One region of the Solwaraspora sp. WMMB335 genome, then DNA from elsewhere that is predicted to be linked to it. Evidence: riboswitches for the same ligand, from Rfam matches in the RefSeq annotation. Region 1 holds a riboswitch; each other region holds the start of a gene.
The links. Region 1 has a riboswitch for cobalamin ahead of ACN27F_RS33375 (LPXTG cell wall anchor domain-containing protein). Riboswitches for the same ligand answer to the same signal wherever they lie in the genome.
Positions count from the first base shown of each region.

Region 2: linked by a shared signal. The riboswitch ahead of cobN (cobaltochelatase subunit CobN) and the one ahead of ACN27F_RS33375 (LPXTG cell wall anchor domain-containing protein) in region 1 are both predicted to bind cobalamin.
Region 3: linked by a shared signal. The riboswitch ahead of ACN27F_RS20415 (ABC transporter substrate-binding protein) and the one ahead of ACN27F_RS33375 (LPXTG cell wall anchor domain-containing protein) in region 1 are both predicted to bind cobalamin.
Region 4: linked by a shared signal. The riboswitch ahead of ACN27F_RS02135 (VWA domain-containing protein) and the one ahead of ACN27F_RS33375 (LPXTG cell wall anchor domain-containing protein) in region 1 are both predicted to bind cobalamin.

Region 1 covers NZ_JBMHMF010000001.1:7,803,297-7,805,488, forward strand. The annotation lists gene ACN27F_RS33370 (prenyltransferase/squalene oxidase repeat-containing protein) at 1-555, opposite strand, end outside; cobalamin riboswitch at 642-776, opposite strand; cobalamin riboswitch at 962-1,090, shown strand; gene ACN27F_RS33375 (LPXTG cell wall anchor domain-containing protein) at 1,184-2,192, shown strand, end outside.
Region 2 covers NZ_JBMHMF010000001.1:470,947-473,138, reverse strand. The annotation lists gene cobN (cobaltochelatase subunit CobN) at 1-1,084, opposite strand, end outside; cobalamin riboswitch at 1,142-1,269, opposite strand; gene cobG (precorrin-3B synthase) at 1,387-2,192, shown strand, end outside.
Region 3 covers NZ_JBMHMF010000001.1:4,722,509-4,724,700, reverse strand. The annotation lists gene ACN27F_RS20420 (FecCD family ABC transporter permease) at 1-8, opposite strand, end outside; gene ACN27F_RS20415 (ABC transporter substrate-binding protein) at 10-963, opposite strand; cobalamin riboswitch at 1,059-1,221, opposite strand; gene ACN27F_RS20410 (M14 family metallopeptidase) at 1,325-2,192, opposite strand, start outside.
Region 4 covers NZ_JBMHMF010000001.1:494,646-496,837, forward strand. The annotation lists gene ACN27F_RS02135 (VWA domain-containing protein) at 1-781, opposite strand, end outside; cobalamin riboswitch at 864-994, opposite strand; gene ACN27F_RS02140 (CbtA family protein) at 1,147-1,383, shown strand; gene ACN27F_RS02145 (hypothetical protein) at 1,400-1,594, shown strand; gene ACN27F_RS02150 (LuxR C-terminal-related transcriptional regulator) at 1,810-2,192, shown strand, end outside.

The DNA.
Region 1 (2,192 bases):
TGACGGCGCGCCGCCGGCCCGATCCAGAGCGATGACGGCGAACGACTGGCTGAACATGTTGCTGTAGTCGCCGAAGGCGGACTGGTCGGAGAAGCGGCCGGAGGGTGCCATCAGTCCGGTTAGCCGGGTGAGCAGGTCGACGCCGCCGAACGAGGCCGGGTCGAGGCCACGGACCTGTACACCGAGGGCGAGTTTGGCGGTGGCGCCGGCGTACGCCTCGGTGCCGTCACCGATGTAGCCGGTGATGATGGCCGGTTCGGCGAGCCAGTTGATCGCGTTGGTGGCGTAGCTGTCGGCTTCCTTGGCGGCCGCGAAGGTGAAGATCGCGTCAATGGTGAGGCCCTGATCGGGGTAGGCGACGCCGCCGAAGACGACCTCGAAACGTTCTCCGTCGACCATCTGCCGGGCGAGCCAGCCAGCGGCGGCGTCGACCCGACTGTGGGTCTCGGGTGGGGTGGCGGTGGCCGGTGTGGCTGCGGCCACGGTCAGGGCGAGGGCGGTGAGTACGCCGGTGGTGACGAGTCGGAAACGGTCGCGGCGGCGGTGAACGGCCATCGGACGGCACCTTTCTGGCCCAGACGTCGAGGCGACCCGGGCAGGCCCGGGCGGCTCCGACCCGTGGGCCACGACGGGAGGGGAACCTCTGCAGCGGTACGTCGACGGGTATTCGGGCTCGCGGCATGATGTTCGCCGCCTACCGTTGCGGGCCAGCGCCGGCTTTCGACCGGACTTCCCCCATCGACGCACAGGTGCGGAACTGCTGCGGACAGTCTGGGCACGGCTCGTTGCCGCCGTCAACGACGACGATCGCGACCGGACCGGCGACTGCGTCGGCGGTGCTTGGCGAGGTGGCTGTCAACCGCTGACCAGATTTGCTATTCGACCCGAACAGCCGCCGGCAGTGACGTCTGGTGAGGACGGCTCTCGTTGCACATCTGACATACTCGGTAGCGGCTCGTCACAACTGAATCTGCTCCCAGGCGGGGGAAGCCGGTGCGAGGCCGGCGCTGACCCGCAGCCGTATGCGCGCCAATGTGCTCATCAGCACTGGTACGCGAGCCGGAATGCCCGACTGTGGAGTGAGCGGCTCACACGTCGTGGTCTACGGATCGAGCCCGGATCGGTCAAGGCCATGTGCGGCCGGCGGATGCGGTTTCGGTCACCGCTCCGAAAGGTCCCCTCCATGGTTCGTGGTTTTCCCCGCCGGCTCCTGTCCAGCCGGTTCCTGCCAGCACTTGCCGCCCTCGCGGTCATCGCCGCCAGCGCCGGGGTGGCCCTCACCCGTCCTACCGGGCCTGCGGCGCTGCGACCGGCGGCCGCCGCCGTGCCGGCCGCCGCGGATCCGGCCGCGTCCGCCGCGGCGCGGGCCGGATCGCACTGGCTGGCGGGCCAACTGGTCGACGGCGGTCTGCCCGGCTTCGTCGGCAGTGACTGGGGACTGACCATCGACGCGCTGTTCGCGCTGCGGGCCACCGGTAACGAACCGGTCGCGGCGGCCGCGATCACCGAGGCGCTCGCGGCCAACGCCGACGGCTACGCCGCCATCCGGACGGAGATGGGGGACTTTGTCACCGGTGGATCGACGGCGAAGGTGCTCGTGGCCGCCGTCGCAGTCGGCACCGATCCGACCGACTTCGGCGGGTACGACTGGCGACAGCGCACAGTGGACCTGATTTACGGTGCTGACCAGGGCAGCAAGGCGGGGTGGCTGTACGACATCAATCTCGATACCACCGCAGGGTCGAATCTGTTCGGTCAGTCGCTGGCCGTGATCGGGCTGGCCCGCTCCGGTGGCGTAGCGCAGCCGGTGGTTGACTTTCTCGTCAAGCAGCAGTGCCCGGGCGGTGGGTTCCGGCTCTATCCCGGCGCCGCCGGCACCGCCTGTCCCGAGGATCCGGTGACGGAGCAGGGCATGGACGTCGACGCGACGGCGATGGCGGTGCAGGCACTGCTGGCCGCGGCCGACGCCGGAGCGAGCGGCACCGCCGAGCCGGTGGCGATCGCCACGTCGTGGCTGCGCTCGGTGCAGGCGGCTGACGGTTCCTTCAACGGCTCCGGCTTCACCGACTATCCCAACACCAACAGCACCGGTCTGGCCGGGCAGGCCCTGGCCGCCGCCGGTGAACACGCCGCCGCCGGGCAGGCCGCCTCCTTCGTCGCCGCGCAGCAGCTCACCGCCGGCAACGCCGGCG
Region 2 (2,192 bases), 7.3 Mb from region 1:
GCAGCAGCGCGAGCACGCTGGCCGGAGTGTCCAACCCGACCGCGTTGCCGATCCGGGCGTGCTTGGTCGGGTACGCCGACAGCAGCACCGCGATCCGCTTGGCCGCTGGCGGGACGTGGCGCAGCGTGGCGTGCCGGACCGCGACGCCGGCCACCCGGGCGGCCCGCTCCGGGTCGGCGACATAGACCGACAGCCCGTCGGCGTCGATCTCCTTGAACGAGAACGGCACGGTGATCAGCCGTCCGTCGAATTCGGGGATGGCGACCTGGGTCGCCGCGTCCAGCGGGGACAGCCCCTCGTCGGTGGCCGCCCAGCCGGCCCGGGAGCCGGTCAGGCACAGACCCTGCAGGATCGGCACGTCCAGCTCGGCGAGCGCGCCGACGTCCCAGGCGTCGTCGTCACCGCCGGCACCGGCGCTCGCCGGGCGGGTCCCGCCGGCCGCGAGGACCGTGACGACCAGCGCGTCGGCGCGACGTAGCGTGGTCAGCAGCTCCGGATCGGGAGTCCGCAGCGAGGCGCAGTAGACGGGCAGCGCGTGGGCACCGGCCTGCTCGATCGCGGTGCACAGTGCCTCGACGAACCCGGTGTTGCCGGCCAGATGGTGTGCCCGGTAGTAGAGCACCGCGACGGTCGGGCGTTCCGCGTCGGCGGCTGCCGCGGGCCGCTGCAGCACGCCCCAGGCCGGAGCCGGAGCCGGTGCGGCGAAGCCGTGCCCGGTGAGCAGGACCGTGTCGGACAGAAAACGGTGCAGCTCGGCCAGGTTGGCCGGACCGCCGTGGGCCAGGTAGGCGTGCGCCTCGGCGGCGACGCCGGCCGGGACGGTGGACAGCTCCATCAGCGCGGCGTCCGGTGCCTGCTCGCCGCTGAGCACCACCACCGGTGTCGGCCCGGCGAGCAACGTGTCCAGGCCCTCGGCGAAGGCCCGCCGCCCGCCGAGCAGCCGGACCACGACGAGGCCGACGCCGCAGAGCAGGCCGGGCAGGTCGTCGAGATCGAGCCGGGCGGGGTTGGCCAGTCGCCAATCGGCGCCGCTGGCCCGCCCACTCAGCAAGTCGGTATCCGAAGTGGACAGCAAAAGCATCATCGGACGCCCGGTCCTCCCTCGGGGTCCGCGCCCCGGGTCGTCGGTCGTGGCGGCCGGAGTCTCCTGGCTCCCGGATCGACGCTCGCCCCGGCCTTCCCGCCCGCATGATCGCGGGCCGTGGCCGTGGATGGGGTCCGCTTCTCGGTGACAGTGGCGGGACCGCGCCGGACTCACACCGGCTTCCTCCACTCGCCGCCGCACATGGCTACCGACCACTGTCCTGACTCACCGACGCGGCGTCAAGATGTGATCTGACCGCCGTGACGGCGTCGTCACCCCGGGCGGCCCGTAGTATCCGCCGCGTGCCACCGTCACCGCCGTCGCGCCGCGACCTCGCCGTCGGACCGGGCCGCAGCGGACCGGACGCCTGCCCCGGCGCGCTGCAACTGCACCAGGCCGCCGACGGGGCACTGGCCCGGATCCGCTGCCCCGGCGGGCTGCTGACCGCCGCCCAGCTCACCGCACTCACCGAGGCCGCCGGCAGCACCGGCGCCGGGTACCTGGAGCTGACCAGCCGGGCCAACGTACAGCTGCGTGGCCTGTCCGCCGATGCCGCGCGGCTGCTCGTCCCCCGGCTGACCGCGGCCGGCCTGCTGCCGTCGGTCAGCCACGAACGGGTCCGTAACATCGTCGGCTCCCCGCTGTGCGGCGTCGACGCGGTTTCCGTGTGGGACGTACCGGCACAGGTGCGCGCCCTCGACGCGGCGGTCTGTGCCGATCCGCGGCTCGCCCGGCTGTCCGGGCGGTTTCTGTTCGCCGTGGACGACGGACGCGGCGACACCGCCGCCGCCCGACCCGACATCGCCCTGCTGCCCGACGAGTCAGGGCAGGTCACCGTCCTGTTGGCCGGTGCCGACCACGGCGTACGGACCGGTCGGGACACTGCGGTTGCGCTGGCCGTCGCCGCCGCGAACGCCTTCCTCGACGAACAGGTCGGCAGCCAGGACGGCAGCGACGTGGCCGCTTGGCGGCTGGCCGACCTGGCGGAGCCCGTGCTGCGCCGGGTCGGCACCCGCCTCGCCGCCCATCCGGCGGCCCGCCCGACCGGTTCGGACCAGCGCCAGCGTCACCGGTCCGGACCGGGACGGTCGACCGACATGTCGGCCAG
Region 3 (2,192 bases), 3.1 Mb from region 1:
ATCGACACTTCAGGAGGTCGCCGCGGCAACCGCGTCGACGATGGACCGGACCAGGTCGACGACGCGGGGCCCCCACCGGGAGGCGATGTCGTCGTCGAGCTCGACCACCTGGCCGGCCCGCACCGCGCTGATGGTCGACCAGCCGGCCCGTTGCGCCACCGCTTCGGCGTCCTGCTGACAGCACTTCGTGTCGGCCAGGAAGATCAGGTCCGGATCGGCGGCGATCACCGACTCGGCGGACAACTGCGGGTAGCCACCGGACTGGTCATCGGCGTCCGCCGGGTCGGCGATGTTCTCCAGGCCGACCAGGCTGAACAGTGACCCGATGAAGGTCTTGCTGGTCACCGAGTAGAACGTCGGGTCCAGTTCGTAGTAGTAGGTCAGCGGCTCGGCCGTCGTCGGCGCGTCGGCGACCAGTTTGTCGATGTCCGCCCGCATGGTCGTGACCAGGTCGGCCGCCGTGTCGACGTGCCCGGTCAGCGTGCCCAACTCGGTGATCTGGCGGTACGTGTCGTCCAGCGTCACCGCCGCCTCGGCCAGGTAGACCGGGATGTCCAGCCGGGACAGCCCGGCGACCACCCCGTTGGTGTCCCCGGAGAGCACCACCAGATCGGGGTCGTAGCTGGCGATCGCCTCCGCGTTCGGGGTGAATCCGGACAGGTCGGTGATCGGTGCCTCGGGCGGGTGGTTCGAGTTGTCGTCGACCGCGCTCACCTGGTCACCGGCACCGATCGCGAAGAGCATCTCGGTCGCGGTGGGCGACAGCGCGACGATCTGCTCCGGACGTTCGTCCAGGGTCAGCTCGCCGACCGTCACCGGAAAGCCGGCACCGCTGCTCGGGCTGCCGGCCGCCGACGGCGCGTCCGGCTCGGACGTCGCGCAGCCGGCCACGGTCAGGATCACGGCAGCGGCGGCCGTCGTGGCGCGCAGCACGGTCGCCCGTACCGCTACGGGTCGGTTCATCTGGGCCTCCTGTCGGTCGAGGTCTGGTGCTTCGCCGACAGGTCGGGCGCGCCGCGCTCCGGCCAGGTGGCGAGGCGCCCTTCCTCGAGAGCGCTGGTTCTCGCGACCACGCGGCAGGCGACCTGACTCGCCTCGGCGACCGGAGCACGGACCTGTCGAGGCTCACAGTTGCGGGACAGTGCCGGAATCGCACCGGCTTCGCTGCACAGGTGATCGTCAGCACGGTAACTCACCCGCACCGACCTGCGACAACGCGGGCCGGTGGGCGGGCAGACGGGCAGGCAGACGGGCAGGTGGGCGGGCCGCCGTACGGTGAGCTGCGTCGCACGGCGGCCCGCGTTGATCGGACCTGAGTGTCAGGTCAGGAGCTGGTGATCAGTACGTCGTCGATGGCGGCCTCGACGAGGCTGGCGGTGGAAGCGTCCGCCGCCTCGACCAGGATGCGCACCGACTGCCCGGCGTACGGGGTCAGGTTGTAGCTGCCGGTCGACCAGGAGCCGTACCGGTTGCTGGCCGCACCGGCCTGGTTGAGCAGGGTGGTCGTGCCACCGCTGTGCACCACGCTGACCCGGAAGTAGTCCGCCGACGACGAGTTGTTCAGATGGGCCAGGTACCAGGCCAGGGACAGGGTCAGGGTGCCGCTGGACGGCAGCGCGATCGCCGGCGAGCGGGCACTGGTGGAGCCACCGTCGATGTCGTACGACCCGGCCGAGGAGCCTGCCGCCGCCCCGGTGACCAGGCTGTTGCTGCCCTGGTACGCGGTCAGCTGCAACGCCCCGCCGGAGCTGGTGGCCTGCGCGACGCCGCGCTCCCACTGCCCGGTGCTGGCGGTGTCCGTGCCGCTGGGGTTGGTGGTCCACCCGGTCGCGGTCTCGAAGGTGTCCGCCCAGACGGTGGTGCCGGGCGGGTCGACGGGGCCGCCACCGCCGCAGTACTGGCCCTCCTTGCCGATCACCCGGTACGGGCAGTCGGCGTACTCGCTGAGCATCAGCACCGCTTCCCGGTTGCGGGCGGTCTGGGCCGGGATCACCTCGTCGGGCGGGTAGAAACCGCCACCGCCGGACGAGCCGGGGTACATCTCGAACGTGTACGCCCAGATGTCGTGCACACCCCACATCCAGTCGATACTGCTGCCGTCGGTGATGTACAGGTCGGAGGCCTGTTGCGGGGTGTAGCCGTTGGTCGCCGCCATCTGTCCGCCGAGGGTCGCGAAGGTGTTGTACTCGTCG
Region 4 (2,192 bases), 7.3 Mb from region 1:
GGTCGATCTCATGGTCGGGCAGGGCCACCCCGGGCAGTGCCTGTCGGGCGGCGCGGACCTGCTCGGCGAGCCGCTGATCGGCGTCGTACCAGGCGCCAGCGAACCCGGCCGGATCGGTCTCGTAGGCGAGCCGGCGGCGTACCACCTCGGCCCGGTCACCGACCTCGACCGGTGCGGTCACCGAGACCACCAGGCCGAAGCGGTCCAGCAACTGCGGGCGCGGCTCGCCTTCCTCCGGATTCATGGTGCCGACCAGCAGGAACCGGGCGGCGTGGCTGACCGACAGCCCGTCGCGTTCGACGTGCGCCCGGCCCATCGCGGCGGCGTCCAGCAGCAGGTCGACGAGGTGATCGGGTAGCAGGTTGACCTCGTCGACGTAGAGCAGGCCGCGGTGGGCGGCGGCGAGCAGGCCCGGCTCGTACGCCTTGGTGCCGGCGCCCAGCATCCGCTGGATGTCGATGGTGCCGACCACCCTGTCCTCGGTGGCCCCGACCGGTAGCTCGACCAGGGCTGCCGGACCGCGCCGGCCGGCGACCGGCGCGGTGTGCGGCCCGTCCGGGCAGCCCGGATCCGGCACGGTCGGGTCGCAGCCGAACCGGCACCCGACCACCCGGCCGACCTCGGGCAGCAGGGCGGCGAGCGCCCGGACGACGGTGGACTTGGCGGTCCCCTTCTCGCCCCGGATCAGCACCCCGCCGATTCCGGGGTGCACCGCGCCGAGCAGCAGCGCCTGCCGCAGGTCAGCGAGGCCGACCACGGCGGAGAACGGGTACGGCGTCATCGGGTGACCCGGCGGCTGGTCATGTCGTATCCCTCCCGCGGGTGTCCGCGCCCGCGTGCCGGTGGACCAACCGAGCGGCCGGAGTCTCCTGGCTGCCGGATCGTCGTCACACCCCGGCCTTCCCGCCGGATCTCGGCGGTGGCGCGGTGTCGCGTTGGGACGTGGCTCCCCGGTCACAGTGGCGGGACCGCCCCGGATTCGCACCGGGTTCCTCCGCGCACCGCTCGTGTGCCGGTCATGCTCGCCTACCGCGGGTCGGCTCGTCAACGTCGCGCTGGTCGCCAGCGTGACCACGACGCTCGCCATTGTCTTGACTTCCAGCTCAGCGGTACCCTGATCAGCGCCACGGTGCTCGGGAAGCCGGTGTGAATCCGGCGTGGTCGGCCGCGGCGACGGCCGTCGCCGGCTACGCCCTGTTACTGGCCTTCTGGCCGGCGACCGGGGTCGCGGTGCCGGCCGACGTACCCGCGTCCCTGCTGTGGGAGTTCCGGCTGGCGTCGCTGGGACAACTCGCCGTGCTGTGGACGGTCCTCGGAGTGGTTCTCGGGCTGCTGCTCACCCCGGTCCGCGCCGCCGTCCGGCCAGCCGTCGCGCCGGCATGACAGGGTGACCGGCCCGATGACCGCCGGCTGCCTCGTCACCGTCTGCCGTGGCTGCTGCTGCGGCACCAGCCGCAAGCACCCCGACGTCGACCACGACGGTCAGTTGCGTGCCCTGCGGGCGTCCGGCGCTCGGGTCCGGGTCGTCGACTGCCTCAACACCTGCGAACGATCCAACGTGGTGGTCGTCCAGCCGGTTCCGGCGGCACGGTGACGCGTGTGGCGGGCGTTGCTTGCCGGCTCCCCGTGCAGCCAGCAAGCAACGGCCTGGCGATGGCGCCGAGCCACCATCGCCCAGAACACAGCGAAGGGCAAGATTCTCACCGCACGGCTGCATGATTGTGCAACCGCTGACGCGACGGTCTTTCCCACACCGCGACGGCATGGTGAGCTGTGGCTGGCGACGAACGGGGGCGACGGGAGCGAGGTATGCCTGAGGTTGCCGGCACAATTCCACAACTGACCCGGTGGGGCGTGTCCGCTGACGCGGACCTGATCTACCGGGCACTGACCATGCTGGGTACGCGCACCGACACCCAGTTGGCTCACGAGCTCGGCCTGGCCCGCAAACGGGTACGCAGCGCGCTCGACGAGCTGTCCACTTTGTCGGCGGCAGCGCCGGCCGTCGACGGCTGGCGGCACCGGCCGGTGAGTCAGGTACTCGCCGGGCTGCACCGTCCCCGGGCCAGACCGATCAGCGAGCAGGAACTCTGGCGTCGGCACTTCGCCGCCCTGCACGGGATCGAACTGCCCGACCTGCACAGCCCGTTGTCCCGCTGGTGGCGTAGCCGGGCGAGCACGAGGCAACGGGT